2 regions of the Lelliottia amnigena genome follow, and region 2 is predicted to be linked to the other one. Evidence: riboswitches for the same ligand, from Rfam matches in the RefSeq annotation. Region 2 holds a riboswitch; the other holds the start of a gene.
What was found. Region 2 has a riboswitch for thiamine pyrophosphate ahead of thiC (phosphomethylpyrimidine synthase ThiC). Riboswitches for the same ligand answer to the same signal wherever they lie in the genome.

Region 1 (3,106 bases), 430 kb from region 2:
GGGAGCATCAGCAGCAACGCCAGCGCAATCAGTACGATGTCCGTAACCCGGCTGCGCCAGCGATCCTGCGGGTCACGCCAGCCGCTAACCTGATGGCTGCCCACCGCGATCGCTTTGCTCAGACGCTGGCTGAGCAGCACCAGCCCCAGACAGCAGAACATCTGAACCATCGCCAGGATCGCCGCACGGCCCGGATCGTAGTCAAAACTGAGCGCCTGATAAATCGCGAGTTCAATGGTTGTTGCCTGTGGCCCGCCCCCCAGCGACAGAACCGTTGCAAAGCTGGCGAAACAGAGCATGAAGATCAACGCGGCAACCGGTGGGATCTGGCGGCGCAGCCACGGCCATTCGACAAACCGGAAGAACGGCCAGCCGCGCATACCAAGCTGTGCGGCGAGCTGGCGCTGTTCACCGGGAATATTTTCCAGTGCCTGTAAAAACAGTCGCGTCGCCATCGGCATATTGAAAAAGACGTGGGCCAGTAAAATGCCCTGCAGACCGTAAGGCGAGAAGGTCCACTCGATACCAAAAACGCTCAGTAGCGAAGCGATCCACCCCTGGCGGCCGTAAACGCTCAGAATGCCGAACACCGCGACCAGCACCGGTAAAATCAGCGTCATGGCGCAAAGGCGCAACAGGATTTTCCTACCGGGGAAGCGTCGGCGGTACAGGGCGCGAGCCAGAAAAATCGCCGGCACGACGGAGATCAGCGCAGAGAGAAACGCCTGCCAGAAAGAGAAACGCACGACATGCCAGAGATAGCTGTCATGCCAAAGCGCGACGAGATCGCTCTCTGGCGCGTTAAACCACAGCGCCAGAAAAGCACCCAGGCTGACGACCACCATTAACGTGGCGGCAATCAGCCCCGGGATCAGCCAGCCGGGGATTAACGGCTGACAGCGCGTTGCCATTCACTGATCCATGCTGCGCGCTGGCTGGAAACCTGCTGCGGGGTAAATTCCAGCGTCGTTTGTGGTTTGGTCAACTGATCAAAGCCCGCAGGCAAAGTCACGTTGGTCACCGGATACATCCAGTTGCCGGTCGGGATCGCATTCTGGAATGCCGGTGAAACCATAAATTTCAGGAACTTTTCAGCCAGTTCAGGCTGTTTGCTGGCTGCCGTACGTGCGGCCACTTCCACCTGCAAATAGTGCCCCTCAGAGAAATTCGCCGCCGCGTAATGGTCTTTTTTCTCTTCGATGATGTGATATGCCGGCGAGGTGGTGTAGCTCAGAACCAGGTCGCTTTCGCCTTTGAGGAACAGGCCGTAGGCTTCGCTCCAGCCTTTGGTGACGGTAACGGTTTTCGCCGCCAGCTTCTGCCACGCTTCTGGCGCGTTGTCACCGTAGACTTTTTGCATCCACAGCAGCAGGCCCAGACCCGGCGTGCTGGTGCGCGGGTCCTGGTAAATCACGCGCCATTTCTGGTCGCTTTCAACGAGTTCTTTCAGGCTCTTAGGCGGATTCTTGAGTTTGTTTTTGTCATACACAAACGCGAAGTAGCCGTAATCGAACGGCACGAACGTGTCATTTTTCCAGCCGCCGGGAACGTTAACCGCCTCGGAGGGCACGCCGCTTTTGGCGAACAGTTTGGTTTGTGAGGCCGCGTCCAGCAGATTATTGTCGAGGCCCAGCACCACGTCGGCTTTGCTGTTTTTACCTTCCATGCGCAGACGGTTCAGCAGCGAGACGCCGTCTTCCAGCGCCACGAATTTCATCTCGCAGTTGCAGTCGGCTTCAAAGGCTTTTTTGACGACCGGTCCAGGGCCCCAGTCAGCGGCGAAGGAGTCGTAGGTGTAGACCGTTAACACGGGCTTGGCAAAAACAGGCAGCGCAAACAGCGCCAGCAGGGGGAGAACTTTTTTTAACACTTTGCACCTCAAAGTTGAGTGGCAAAGGATTTTGAGCGACAGCCTCAAATCCCTTCGCCGGCGTTATCCGGATCAGGTTCGACGGGTATTATCTCAGCGCACATCATTGATGCAGCACCCCGTTGAGAACAGCAGTAGTGTAATGATTTGGTGAATATTACGAAAGTGTTATGGTTCCGGCGGTGCAAACCAGGCCGATTTAAAGTCAAACCAGCCTAAGGTGTTCATTCTCATACCGCGCATACTGCGCTGCCCCTGGATCATCAGCCAGTGGTGGATCAGCGGAACCATCGCCTGCTGCGACAGCAGCTGCTGGCACCAGACGGCGAGATTCATTTCCCCGGCGCGCCATTGCGCGGCGTCCTGCTGCCAGTCGCGGGCAATACAGTGCTGGATCAGCGGGATTTCAAACAGATGTGAGAACAGGGAGAAGTCGAGCGGCAGGGTGAAATTCGCGCTGTTGAGCCAGATATCGCTCACCGCTTCGCCGCGATGCCACTCATCATATTCCACTTCCTGAATCTCGAGCTTCACGCCCTCTGCCGCCAGCAGTTTGCTCATGATTCTGGCGATAAAACGGTGCTCAACGTGTTCGCGATAATAGGTCAGGGTGATGGATTCCAGCCCGGCGGGTTTCTCGCCGCGTCCGGGGCGGGCATGGTGCCAGCGAGGAAGCAGCCCATACGCCGGGAACCAGTAAGTCTGGTGTTGATCTTCCGCCTGATAAATCAGATTGGCGGGGGCGAGAATTTGGCTCACCCACTGGCGCACGTCGCGGCTGGCTCCGCGATGCGTGCGGGCATCAAACAGCAGGTAGTAACAGCCCTCTTCAAGTCGGCTCTCAACGGCTTTTTCGCCTTCGGTGGGGCCTTCCAGCGTCAGGCCAGGGCTGAACTCTTCGCTGATGTCGGGCAATACCCAGACATTCACTTCGTCAATCAGTGCGCGATAACCAAAGTAGTCATCAAAGGCGCGAATCTTGAGTTGATTATTGTTATTGCGTGTCACCGCATATGGGCCCGTGCCGACAGGCTGGCTGGAGAAATGAGGCATCGATTGCCACTCGTGCGGCAAAATCATCGACGGCACATAGCCCATCAGCCATGGCAGCCACTGATCGGGCTGCGAAAGTTCGATATCCAGCGTCCAGGCCGTTGGCGAGTGGATGCGCGAGATATGAGAATAGAGCGGCAGTTCGCGGGCACGTTGCAGCGACGCGATAACATCGTCCATTTC
Region 2 (3,106 bases):
CGCCAATGCCTGAGGTGAAGTGGTCGTAGCCCGGCGCGATATCCGTCGTTAACGGCCCCAGCGTATAGAACGGCGCTTCGTGGCAGTGCTCCAGCTCTTCGGTCATGTTGCGGCGAATCATCTGCATCGGGACGTGGCCTGGACCTTCGATCATCACCTGCACGTCATATTCCCACGCGATTTTGGTCAGTTCGCCCAGCGTATGCAGCTCGGCAAATTGCGCTTCATCGTTGGCATCGCGAATGGAGCCAGGACGCAACCCATCGCCCAACGAAAGAGATACATCGTAGGCCGCACAGATTTCGCAAATTTCGCGGAAGTGTTCGTAGAGGAAATTTTCCTGATGATGTGACAGGCACCATTTCGCCATGATAGAGCCCCCGCGCGAGACAATTCCGGTCAGACGCGTGGCGGTCATCGGGACGTAGCGCAGCAGTACGCCTGCGTGAATGGTGAAGTAATCAACGCCTTGTTCCGCCTGCTCAAGTAACGTGTCGCGGAACGCTTCCCAGGTCAGATGTTCCGCGATCCCGTTGACCTTCTCCAGTGCCTGATAGATCGGCACGGTTCCGATAGGAACGGGGCTGTTTCGCAAAATCCACTCGCGGGTTTCGTGGATGTAGCGCCCGGTAGAGAGATCCATGACCGTGTCTGCCCCCCAGCGTGTAGACCACACCAGCTTCTCGACCTCTTCTTCAATGGATGACGTCACGGCGGAGTTGCCGATATTGGCGTTAACTTTCACCAGGAAATTACGGCCAATAATCATTGGTTCAGATTCTGGGTGATTAATATTGGCGGGGATGATGGCGCGACCTGCTGCCACTTCGTTACGGACAAACTCGGGCGTGATGTTCTCCGGCAGGCGCGCGCCAAAACCTTCACCCGGATGCTGGTGGCGAAGCACTTCGCTGCGAATACGTTCACGGCCCATATTTTCGCGAATCGCGATAAATTCCATTTCCGGGGTCACAATACCCTGGCGGGCATAATGCAGCTGCGTGACGCATTTTCCTGATTTCGCACGTTTTGGCGTCAGCAGACCGGTAAAGCGCAGTTCATCAAGCCCCTCATCTGCAAGGCGTTCTTGAGTGTATGCGGAACTGCGAACGGTGAGCGCCACGGTGTCATTACGCGCGTCAATCCAGGGCTGGCGCAGTTTTGCCAGCCCTTGTTGAACGTTGATGGCAACGTCGGTATCACCATAGGGGCCGGAGGTGTCATACACCGGGACCGCTTCGTTATCCTCAAACTGCGGATTTTCTTTGCTGCCGCCGAGAAGCGTCGGACTGAGCTGGATCTCACGCATGGGCACGCGGATATCAGCCTGTGAACCGGTAATATAAATGCGTTTTGAGCTCGGGAAAGCAGTGCCTTCGAGCGTATCGATGAAGTGTTGTGCTTGTGCGCGCTGTTCGCGGCGGGTCAATTTTGCAGACATAGCTCATTCCATAAAAGTAAAGGAAGTGGCTTGTCAGACAACGGATGAACCAAGAGGAGATTACACTTCATCACTCAAGCGGCCTCTGCGCTGGCTGCCTTCGTTCACCTCAGTCACTTACTCGGTAAGCTCCTGGGGAGATGCAACTTGAATGGTTTTGTGTAATGGGTTTTGACTCTTGTTCCCTTCGCAGGTATTAACCTGATCAGGTTCCGCGGATCCCGAATTAACGGTCTCAGCCCGGCTTACGCACTGGGCACTCCGACAAGAATTTACACGTATTCTTCATCTGTCCAAAAAGCAGCGTGAAAAATTTCGTGTAATGCCCCTCCAGAGAGGGTCGTGTTTGTAAACTACGCGTTAACGATTAATAACTCAAGCAGGTCGCGCGACGTTATCTTCGTTACTGGCTTTCAAATTGTGGTCCAGCACGAGGGCAATCAGCTTATCTTCCAGCGTAAATCGCCCTTCCAGGGCTTCGCCCAGATCGGACAGCACCTGCTGTAATTCCAGATAGTTATCCTGGTCGATCGCGTTTTCGAGCGCGGAGTCGTAATAATCCATAATCTGCTGGGTGTTCGCTTCCAGCTGCGGATAGAGTTTTGTCGCCGCTAAATACGGATTCGTTCCTTCCATTTCACGGATAATACGTTCATAAATATTGAAATGGCCGTCGGAAAGGTAATCCACCAGACTCTGACAAAAATTATCCAGCGCTTTTTCATTCAGGCGCATATAGGATTCTTTGCCAGGCTTAATGCCAACCAGATTATAGTAGGCAACAAGCAATTGTTTACGCACGTGCAGCCAGCGATCGACCAATTTATTACTTCCTCCAACGCGCTCTGTCAGGCTTTCTAGCTGGTTTAGCATGTTTGACTCCGCAAGGTTAAGGTTAAAAGCTGCCCGCCTAAATTTGTAAGAATATTGTTATCAACATGCCTGTGAAGCGAAGGTAGTGCAATAGATATGGATCGTATAATTGAAAAATTAGATCGTGGCTGGTGGATCGTCAGCCATGAGCAAAAATTATGGTTGCCCGCCGGAGAGTTACCTTACGGCGAAGCCGGGCAATTCGATCTTGTGGGGCAATCGGCATTAAAGATCGGTGAATGGCAGGGCGATGCTGTGTGGTTGATCCAACAGAATCGCCGTCAGGATATGGGATCGGTACGTCAGGTGATGGATCATGATGCGGGGCTGTTTCAGCTGGCCGGACGCGGGGTGCAGTTAGCCGAATTCTACCGTTCGCATAAGTTCTGCGGTTATTGCGGTCATCCTATGCATCCAAGTAAAACCGAATGGGCGCTACTGTGCAGCCACTGCCGTGAGCGCTATTACCCGCAAATTGCACCGTGCATCATCGTTGCTATTCGTCGTGATGATTCGATTTTACTGGCGCAGCATGTCCGCCACCGGAATGGTATTCACACGGTACTGGCTGGATTTGTTGAGGTCGGCGAAACGCTTGAGCAAACCGTCGCGCGTGAAGTGATGGAAGAGAGCGGGATTAAAGTCAAAAATCTGCGTTACGTTACCTCTCAACCGTGGCCCTTCCCGATGTCACTGATGACGGCCTTTATGGCTGACTATGACAGCGGCGAGATCGTTATCGACCCGAAAGAGTTGCTGGAAGCAAACTGGTATCGCTACGACAATTTACCG

Region 1: linked by a shared signal. The riboswitch ahead of thiB (thiamine ABC transporter substrate binding subunit) and the one ahead of thiC (phosphomethylpyrimidine synthase ThiC) in region 2 are both predicted to bind thiamine pyrophosphate.

The regions. Positions count from the first base shown of each region.
Region 1 covers NZ_CP077236.1:2,512,772-2,515,877, forward strand. Annotated here, with positions in the region: gene thiP (thiamine/thiamine pyrophosphate ABC transporter permease ThiP) at 1-911, opposite strand, end outside; gene thiB (thiamine ABC transporter substrate binding subunit) at 887-1,870, opposite strand; TPP riboswitch at 1,902-2,002, opposite strand; gene sgrR (HTH-type transcriptional regulator SgrR) at 2,039-3,106, opposite strand, start outside.
Region 2 covers NZ_CP077236.1:2,086,096-2,089,201, forward strand. Annotated here, with positions in the region: gene thiC (phosphomethylpyrimidine synthase ThiC) at 1-1,441, opposite strand, end outside; TPP riboswitch at 1,607-1,715, opposite strand; gene I6L74_RS09785 (Rsd/AlgQ family anti-sigma factor) at 1,817-2,314, opposite strand; gene nudC (NAD(+) diphosphatase) at 2,411-3,106, shown strand, end outside.